DNA from 2 places in the Lysinibacillus sp. FSL R7-0073 genome. Region 1 is predicted to be linked to the other one. Evidence: a T-box and tRNA genes for the amino acid it is inferred to sense, from the RefSeq annotation. Region 1 holds a T-box; the other holds one or more tRNA genes.
What was found. A T-box is a leader RNA that pairs with one kind of tRNA and senses whether it is charged. The one in region 1 lies ahead of leuS (leucine--tRNA ligase), so its partner is inferred to be a tRNA-Leu.
Positions count from the first base shown of each region.

Region 2: it encodes a tRNA-Leu, which carries the amino acid that the T-box ahead of leuS (leucine--tRNA ligase) is inferred to sense. The anticodon was not compared.

Region 1 is NZ_JBBPAS010000001.1:3,675,368-3,680,532, forward strand. Features, by position in the region: gene leuS (leucine--tRNA ligase) at 1-1,652, opposite strand, end outside; T-box leader at 1,739-1,949, opposite strand; gene MKY88_RS18365 (SulP family inorganic anion transporter) at 2,015-3,757, opposite strand; gene MKY88_RS18370 (ArsR/SmtB family transcription factor) at 3,815-4,162, opposite strand; gene MKY88_RS18375 (MDR family MFS transporter) at 4,310-5,165, opposite strand, start outside.
Region 2 is NZ_JBBPAS010000001.1:4,281,659-4,286,823, forward strand. Features, by position in the region: rRNA gene MKY88_RS21470 (23S ribosomal RNA) at 1-1,070, opposite strand, end outside; rRNA gene MKY88_RS21475 (16S ribosomal RNA) at 1,380-2,931, opposite strand; tRNA gene MKY88_RS21480 (tRNA-Gly) at 3,128-3,201, opposite strand; tRNA gene MKY88_RS21485 (tRNA-Arg) at 3,220-3,296, opposite strand; tRNA gene MKY88_RS21490 (tRNA-Leu) at 3,315-3,400, opposite strand; tRNA gene MKY88_RS21495 (tRNA-Lys) at 3,467-3,539, opposite strand; tRNA gene MKY88_RS21500 (tRNA-Gln) at 3,555-3,629, opposite strand; tRNA gene MKY88_RS21505 (tRNA-Asp) at 3,635-3,710, opposite strand; tRNA gene MKY88_RS21510 (tRNA-Glu) at 3,740-3,811, opposite strand; tRNA gene MKY88_RS21515 (tRNA-Asn) at 3,813-3,889, opposite strand; gene MKY88_RS21520 (SprT family protein) at 3,981-4,439, opposite strand; gene MKY88_RS21525 (Tex family protein) at 4,507-5,165, opposite strand, start outside.

The DNA.
Region 1 (5,165 bases):
AAATCATATAACACTTTATGCCAGAAACGTGCGTATAGTAAATGCAATACAGCATGCTCCGCTCCGCCAATATAAATATCAACTGGTAACCAGCGTTTTAGTAATTCTGGGTCTGCAATTGCTTCTGTATTGGTAGGATCGATATAGCGTAAGAAGTACCAGCTAGATCCTGCCCATTGTGGCATTGTATTTGTTTCACGGCGTCCTTTTTTACCTGTCTCTGGATCGACAACATTCACCCATTCTGCAATGTTAGCTAATGGTGATTCACCCGTGCCTGAAGGACGGATATTATCTGTTTTCGGTAGCATTAACGGTAATTCCGATTCTGGAACTGCTGTTATCGTACCATCTTCCCAATGGATCATTGGAATAGGTTCTCCCCAGTAACGCTGACGAGAGAATAACCAGTCGCGCAGACGATAAGATATCTTCTTCTCTCCAACGCCTTTTTGCTCTAACCATTCAATAGCTTTAGCAATACCATCTACTTTATTTAAGCCATTTAGGAAATCAGAGTTAATATGTTGCCCATCACCTGTAAACGCTTCTTTACTAATGTCCCCACCTTCAAGTACAGGAACAATGTCTAAGTTGAATGCTGAAGCAAATTCATAGTCACGTTCATCATGGGCAGGAACCGCCATAATAGCACCTGTTCCATAAGACACTAATACATAGTCTGCAATCCAAATTGGAACTTTTTTACCGTTAATCGGATTTACTGCATAGGCACCTGTAAATACGCCTGTTTTTTCTTTTGCTAAATCTGTACGCTCCAAATCAGACTTCATTTTAACTTTTTCTAAATAAGTTTCTACCGCTTGACGCTGGTCAGCTGTCGTTATTTGTTCCACTAATTTATGCTCAGGTGCAAGCACACAATATGTAGCGCCAAATAATGTATCAGGGCGAGTTGTGAACACGGTAAAGTTCTGATCAGTCCCATCAATACCAAATGTTACTTCTGCACCTTCTGAACGTCCAATCCAGTTGCGTTGCATATCTTTAATAGATTCTGGCCAATCAACTTCCTCTAAGTCGTCAATTAAACGATCTGCATATGCAGTAATTTTAAGCATCCATTGCTTCATTGGTCGACGTTCTACTGGGTGCCCACCACGCTCTGATTTGCCATCAATTACTTCTTCATTCGCCAATACCGTACCAAGCGCTGGACACCAGTTAACAGCTACTTCATCCACATAAGCTAAACCTTTGTTATAAAGCTGGATAAAAATCCATTGTGTCCATTTATAATACTCTGGATCAGTCGTGTTAATTTCACGATCCCAATCATAGCTGAAACCTAGCTCTTGGATTTGACGTTTAAATGTCGCAATATTTTTTGCTGTAAATTCTGCCGGATCATTCCCCGTATCAAGTGCATATTGCTCCGCTGGTAAACCAAACGCATCCCAGCCCATTGGATGTAATACATTATAGCCTTGCATACGTTTAAAGCGTGATAGAATATCTGTCGCCGTATATCCTTCTGGATGTCCTACGTGCAGTCCAGCGCCAGATGGATATGGGAACATATCTAATGCAAAGAATTTAGGCTTTTCTGTTTCATTTTCAGTTTTGAATGTTTTGTTATCAGCCCAATATTGCTGCCACTTTTTTTCAATTTGTTGATGATTAAAACTCATTTTTTTTCCTCCTTCAATGAATCTTGCTGCTCTTCATTAGAATTGACAAAATATTTAAAAAATAAAAAAACTCGCCCCTTCCTTATAGAAGGGACGAGAGAATTTGCACTCCCGCGGTACCACCCAAATTAGTGATTACACTCGGCTCAAGCTTCCTTAACGCGGAAGAAACGACACGCGCTATTTTACGCGAGCAGACTCAGTAGGCGAGTTCGATTTGCTTTCCTACTAGCTCTCACCAGCCGCTAGCTCTCTAAAAAGAACCACAAATCTACTATTCCTCATCACAGTCTTTACATGATATTGCATTTATTCTAATGGAAAGTATTGAAAAGCACAAGCCTTTGTTTACAGGTTACCCATTACTGAACAATTAATTCCTTTTTTTCCTCAGATTTAGAGAATTCTTTGCATTCATGAAAAGCAAAATGCTGACATCCGATACATCTATTTCTGTCCAAATAGTTGAAGGCTCTTGTAATCGCTTCTCCTGTATGCTGATAAAAATGATGGGCTCCTATTTTATCGTAAAGGCCATTTTGCTGGAGGGCTATCTTTAAGTCATCCTGCACCCCTGTTACCAAAATGTTACCACCCTGTGCTGTAAAATTGTCAATGATATTGCTAAAATATGCTTCACCCGTAGAGTCCATAAAGGGCACTTTCCCCATGCGTAATATCAAAACTTTAGATTGCTGTTGTAAAGTGATTGCTATCGTTTGTTCAAATCTTTGTGCTGCACCAAAGAACAGTGGACCTTCGATGGTGTACATGCTTATTTGTGGACAATCATGCTGTTGGTGAACGACATGAGGCTGTACCTTCTCGCTTTTATTCGAATGGTCTGGTAGTACCTTTGTCACAACAAGCTTTTCACTCATTCGTTTGGCAAACAATAGCACGGCTAACACAAGCCCTACTTCTACAGCTAATGTAAGGCTAGTAAATACGGTTAATAAAAAGGTAATTAATAAAACGAGCGAATCACCAGATTTCAATTTTAAAATATGAGCAAAATGCTTACGTTCACTCATATTCCAGGCAACAACCATTAATACGGGTGCCATACTTGCTAAAGGTATATGGGAAGCATATGGTGCTAATAACAATAATGTGATTAACACAAACACACCATGGATGATACCTGACATTGGGGATACTGCCCCTGTTTTAATATTAGTTGCTGTACGAGCAATCGCTCCTGTCGCAGGTATTCCTCCAAACATCGGCGTTACGATATTAGCAATTCCTTGACCGATTAGCTCTCGATTACTATTATGCTTGCTATTCGTCATCCCGTCTGACACGACTGCAGATAACAATGACTCGATACCTCCAAGCATGGCGATGACAAACGCAGGTCCAATGAGCTGCTGTAGGCGCTCGAATGTAATAGTAGGTATAGCGAAATTGGGTAATGTATTAGGTATTTGACCATAGGCTGTGGCAATCGTAGCCACTTGTCCTGAAAAAAAGAAAGTCGCCACAAGAGTGGAGACAACTATCCCCACTAATGCCCCGGGAACCTTTGGAAAAAATTTAGGTGTCATCATTATTGTTATGAAACAAATGACTGCCGTTAAAATACTGAAAATATTAGTAGTATCAATTTGCTTTCCTATCTCTTGAATATTCGCTATAAAATACTCATGTCTTGTCATATTGGTTAGACCTAAAAAATTGGCAATTTGACCTGTAAAAATAATTACTGCTATACCTGCTGTAAAACCGATTGTTACAGGACGGGGAATAAATTTTATTAAAGTCCCCAGCTTAAAAATGCCCATTAAGCAAAGCAATACCCCAGCCATTAAACCTGCCAGTAATAAATCCTCATAGCCATACGTTAGGACAATTCCTAAAAGAATCGGCACAAAAGCCCCTGTAGGTCCTCCAATTTGATATTTTGATCCACCAAAAATGGAAATCAAAACACCTGCAATACAAGCCGTATAAATACCATATTCAGGCTTTACACCTGATGCAATAGCAAAGGACATAGCAAGTGGAATAGCAACGATTCCAACAATGATTCCGGACAATAAATCCTTTTTAGCATGATGGACTGAATACCCTTCAAAACGTCCTGTAAACAGTGACTTCATCGATAAATCTTCCCTTCCCAATAATAAGTAAAGCATAACTTTTCCACATTATGGAGGTTACTTATTTTCTTCGTCACTATCATTACTTGTCATTTCCTCTAATCTTGAAATGGTATGAACTAAATGGTTATTAAAAATATCCTTGGCCACGCCAAGTAATTCACCAATCATTGGATCGCTTAAAGAATAGTAAACTTTCTTGCCTTCTTTCACTCCATAAACGATATTTTTAGCGCGTAATACACTTAGCTGCTGAGAAACAGCAGAGCCCTCTTTCTCTAAGCAATCTTGAATCTCATTGACACTCTTCTGACCTTCTACAAGAAGTTCCAGTATTCTTATACGTAATGGATGTGCTAACGCTTTAAAAAAATCAGCCTTAAACTGCTGTAATCCTTCTTCCATAAAATAAATCCCTCCATACAACTACATATTCAAATATTTGAATATGTATGATTGTAAGCCTATATCGTTAATTTTTCAATATCCACTATGAAAAAAAGAGCAAACCAAGTGTGTAACACTCGTTTTGCTCTTTGCATTTATTCACTATTAATCTACTACTATGTTGTTCTTCTTGAGAGGATAATCATAAATAAGACATGGTATAATCGCGAACAGCACAATTACTACTAAAGTTAAAACGAGAGGAATCATGCCAAATTGATCCACCATAATACCGCCAAATAAAGGACCAATCATACGTCCACCAGTCGCAGCACTGTTAATAATACCCTGATAGAAGCCTTGTCGACCTTTTGGCGCAAGTTGATTTGCAATAGTTGGTAATGCTGGTGTATAAAACATTTCTCCGAAAGTTAAGACAAGCATGGCTACACCAAACATTTTAAAATCACTCGCAAACGCGATAATACCAAAGGATATAGCGATTAAGATGACACCAAAAACCAATTGACGTTTTAACTGATGCTCCCAACGTTTGATAAGTGGTGCAATGAGCGGCTGCCCTATCACAATTAGCAGACCATTAATCGTCCATAGCAAACTATACTGCTTTAATCCTAAACCTAAATCTTGCGTATAAGATGAAATCGTTGCACTCCATTGCGAATATGCTAACCAACATAAAACGGAGGATGAACTAATAATTAATAAGGCATAGAATGGTGCCTTGTTAATGATTCGCTTACTTTCACCAACCACATTCTTCGGTGCAATACTCCCTACCTCTAAACGTTTAAATGTCAGCAAAGCAATGATAAAGAATAAAATATACATCCCTAAATTGACCTTAAACACATAGTCAAATTGATAATCGGCCACCACACCTGCGAGTGCAGGACCCACAGCTACGCCGACATTTTGAGCCAAATAGATGGCATTAAAGGACTTTCGTCCACCCTCTGGCCAGGCTGCTCCAGCCAATGCGAACATACTAGGAAAAACA
Region 2 (5,165 bases), 610 kb from region 1:
CACTTAACGATTACTTTGGGACCTTAGCTGGTGGTCTGGGCTGTTTCCCTTTTGACTACGGATCTTATCACTCGCAGTCTGACTCCCGTGTATAAATATCTGGCATTCGGAGTTTGTCTGAATTCGGTAAACCGGGATGGCCCCCTAGTCCAAACAGTGCTCTACCTCCAGTATTCTCATCACGAGGCTAGCCCTAAAGCTATTTCGGAGAGAACCAGCTATCTCCAAGTTCGATTGGAATTTCTCCGCTACCCACACCTCATCCCCGCACTTTTCAACGTGCGTGGGTTCGGGCCTCCAGTAAGTGTTACCTTACCTTCACCCTGGACATGGGTAGATCACCTGGTTTCGGGTCTACGACCACGTACTATTTCGCCCTATTCAGACTCGCTTTCGCTGCGGCTCCGCCTTCTAAAGCTTAACCTCGCACGTAATCGTAACTCGCCGGTTCATTCTACAAAAGGCACGCTATCACCCATTAACGGGCTCTAACTACTTGTAGGCACACGGTTTCAGGATCTCTTTCACTCCCCTTCCGGGGTGCTTTTCACCTTTCCCTCACGGTACTGGTTCACTATCGGTCACTAGGTAGTATTTAGCCTTGGGAGATGGTCCTCCCGGATTCCGACGGAATTTCACGTGTTCCGCCGTACTCAGGATCCACTCAGGAGAGAACGAACTTTCGACTACAGGGCTTTTACCTGCTCTGGCGGACCTTTCCAAGTCGCTTCATCTAACTCGCTCTTTTGTAACTCCGTATTGAGTGTCCTACAACCCCAAGAGGCAAGCCTCTTGGTTTGGGCTCTTCCCGTTTCGCTCGCCGCTACTCAGGGAATCGATTTTTCTTTCTCTTCCTCCAGGTACTTAGATGTTTCAGTTCCCTGGGTCTGCCTTCAAGACGCTATGTATTCACGTCAAGATACTACGCGATTAAACGTAGTGGGTTCCCCCATTCGGAAATCTCCGGATCAAAGCTCACTTACAGCTCCCCGAAGCATATCGGTGTTAGTGCCGTCCTTCTTCGGCTCCTAGTGCCAAGGCATTCGCCGTGCGCCCTTAATAACTTAACCTATCAGCTTTCAATACACATCACATTTCGTTGTCAGCTTCACTCGTTCATTCAGTCACGTACTGAAGTACGCTCCTTCATTTACTCGATTGCTTCCTAGAACTGCTCGTGTCTTGAAACCTTTTAATGTTATTAAGCCTATAAAAAAACTTAAAAAAATAAATGTGTTTGTTACTATTTCAATGTCGTTTTATCCAGTTTTCAAAGAACAAGTTTTGAAGTATTTCATTCAGAAAGAATGAACCTTCAAAACTGAACGCAAAACGTAATCTTACAAACCCTAGGTTTGTATTCCGAAAAAAATCCTTAGAAAGGAGGTGATCCAGCCGCACCTTCCGATACGGCTACCTTGTTACGACTTCACCCCAATCATCTATCCCACCTTCGGCGGCTGGCTCCAAAAGGTTACCTCACCGACTTCGGGTGTTACAAACTCTCGTGGTGTGACGGGCGGTGTGTACAAGGCCCGGGAACGTATTCACCGCGGCATGCTGATCCGCGATTACTAGCGATTCCGGCTTCATGTAGGCGAGTTGCAGCCTACAATCCGAACTGAGAACGACTTTATCGGATTAGCTCCCTCTCGCGAGTTGGCAACCGTTTGTATCGTCCATTGTAGCACGTGTGTAGCCCAGGTCATAAGGGGCATGATGATTTGACGTCATCCCCACCTTCCTCCGGTTTGTCACCGGCAGTCACCTTAGAGTGCCCAACTAAATGATGGCAACTAAGATCAAGGGTTGCGCTCGTTGCGGGACTTAACCCAACATCTCACGACACGAGCTGACGACAACCATGCACCACCTGTCACCGTTGCCCCCGAAGGGGAAACCATATCTCTACAGTGGTCAACGGGATGTCAAGACCTGGTAAGGTTCTTCGCGTTGCTTCGAATTAAACCACATGCTCCACCGCTTGTGCGGGCCCCCGTCAATTCCTTTGAGTTTCAGTCTTGCGACCGTACTCCCCAGGCGGAGTGCTTAATGCGTTAGCTGCAGCACTAAGGGGCGGAAACCCCCTAACACTTAGCACTCATCGTTTACGGCGTGGACTACCAGGGTATCTAATCCTGTTTGCTCCCCACGCTTTCGCGCCTCAGTGTCAGTTACAGACCAGATAGTCGCCTTCGCCACTGGTGTTCCTCCAAATCTCTACGCATTTCACCGCTACACTTGGAATTCCACTATCCTCTTCTGCACTCAAGTCTCCCAGTTTCCAATGACCCTCCACGGTTGAGCCGTGGGCTTTCACATCAGACTTAAGAAACCACCTGCGCGCGCTTTACGCCCAATAATTCCGGACAACGCTTGCCACCTACGTATTACCGCGGCTGCTGGCACGTAGTTAGCCGTGGCTTTCTAATAAGGTACCGTCAAGGTACAGCCAGTTACTACTGTACTTGTTCTTCCCTTACAACAGAGTTTTACGAACCGAAATCCTTCTTCACTCACGCGGCGTTGCTCCATCAGGCTTTCGCCCATTGTGGAAGATTCCCTACTGCTGCCTCCCGTAGGAGTCTGGGCCGTGTCTCAGTCCCAGTGTGGCCGATCACCCTCTCAGGTCGGCTACGCATCGTCGCCTTGGTGAGCCGTTACCTCACCAACTAGCTAATGCGCCGCGGGCCCATCCTATAGCGACAGCCGAAACCGTCTTTCAGTGTTTCACCATGAGGTGAAACAGATTATTCGGTATTAGCCCCGGTTTCCCGGAGTTATCCCAAACTATAAGGTAGGTTGCCCACGTGTTACTCACCCGTCCGCCGCTAACGTCAAAGGAGCAAGCTCCTTCTCTGTTCGCTCGACTTGCATGTATTAGGCACGCCGCCAGCGTTCGTCCTGAGCCAGGATCAAACTCTCCATAAAAGAAATTTGATTAGCTCAAATTGTTTTGCTGGCATCAATTTTGATGTCCAAAATTTTGTTTTGTTCACTAGCAAGCTAGCTACTAAAAACTTTATTGATTACGTTTTGCTTGTTCAGTTTTCAAGGTTCATAACGTTGTCGAATCAGACAACTATTAAATCTTATCAAACAACCAATAGGTTGTCAACACTTTTTTTGGAGCGGGTGATGAGAATCGAACTCACGACATCAGCTTGGAAGGCTGAGGTTTTACCATTAAACTACACCCGCATTATTTTAATGAAAATATGGCGCGCCCGGCAGGAGTCGAACCCACAACCTTCTGATCCGTAGTCAGACGCTCTATCCAATTGAGCTACGGGCGCATATAAATTAATTGACTTTGGTGCGGCCGAGAGGACTTGAACCTCCACGGGGTTGCCCCCACTAGGCCCTCAACCTAGCGCGTCTGCCGTTCCGCCACGACCGCATTCGATTAGTAACTTTCTTATTATACTATACGTCAATAGAAAGTCAACCTTTTTCTTAAAAGAGATGAGCCATGAAGGACTCGAACCTTCGACCCTCTGATTAAAAGTCAGATGCTCTACCAACTGAGCTAATGGCTCAAATTAAGAAATGAATGGCTGGGGTACTAGGATTCGAACCTAGGCATGACGGAATCAAAATCCGTTGCCTTACCGCTTGGCTATACCCCAATAAGTGGCGGTCCCGACCGGGATCGAACCGGCGATCTCCTGCGTGACAGGCAGGCATGTTAACCGCTACACCACGGGACCAATATTATTTGCAAAGTAAATTATGAAAATGACCCCTACGGGATTCGAACCCGTGTTACCGCCGTGAAAGGGCGGTGTCTTAACCACTTGACCAAGGGGCCATGGCTCCGAAGGCAGGACTCGAACCTGCGACAACCTGATTAACAGTCAGGTGCTACTACCAACTGAGCTACTTCGGAATAATGAGTGTTATATTGTCGTCGTTATCTTGTCGACTTTTACTATTATAGGGATAACTCAACAATACGTCAATCTTTTTTTAATATTTTTTTACTCTAATAATTTAAGCCTGCCCAAACACTTGCTACAACAGTACTTTTCAACATTCATTTTAATTTTTCTTATATATAATTGCTGGCAATTAATACATGTATATGTGTAGCGTCGTTGTTTTTTAATAGATGATCTAGAAGTATGTAACGCTGAACAGAAACGAGGTGCCTTTACTTTTTTTAATAGTTCCCTGAATTCTTTATCCCGATGCTGATATCCCTTACCTTCAATATGTAAATGGTAATGACACAGTTCATGAAGTACAATGCCTTGAATTTCTTTAATACCATATAACTCAAAGGCTTTTGGATTGATCTCAATATTGTGCGTTTGTAAAAGATATCGACCGCCCGTTGAACGTAATCTTCCATTAAAGTAAGCCTGGTGTATAAATGGCTTTTGAAACTTTTCCAAAGAAATTCGACATACAAGCTGTTGTAGTTCCTCATTGTCCAACTTAATCACCTCCAACAACAAGAATACCACACTGTGTAGTATGCACAGCGTGGTAAAAATTTATTACTCAATCTATTAATTGATTTTTAGGAGGGAGCATTGTTAAAGAAATCCGCCCTTTACTAACATCAATCTGTTCTACCCAAACTGTTACAATATCTCCTAACGCCACAACTTCTAATGGATGTTTAATACGTTTATTTTGAAGTTTTGAAATGTGCACAAGTCCATCTTGCTTCACACCAATATCAACAAAAGCTCCAAAGTCTACTACATTTCGCACAGTTCCCTGTAGCTCCATACCAACTTTTAAATCTTCCATTTTCAATACATCTGTTTTCAGCGATGGCTGTGGGAACGCATCACGTGGATCACGGCTTGGCTTCATCAAAGTATCTACAATATCTTGAATTGTTACAACACCAATCTCTAGTATTCCACTTAATTGTTGAATATCCAAAGCAGCAATAGCTTCTTCTGCTTTCTTCGTTCCAAGTTCTTTTTTATCGATCTTTGCCTCTGCTAAAATCCGTTCTGCAAGATGATAGCTTTCAGGGTGGATACCAGTAGCATCAAATGGATTTTTCGCCTCAGAGATACGTAAGAAACCAATGGCTTGTTCATAAGTTTTCGCACCTAATCTTGGAATTTTCTTTAATTGCACACGGGTAGTGAATTGACCATTTTCTTCTCGAACCTTCACGATATTCTCTGCAACTGTTTTAG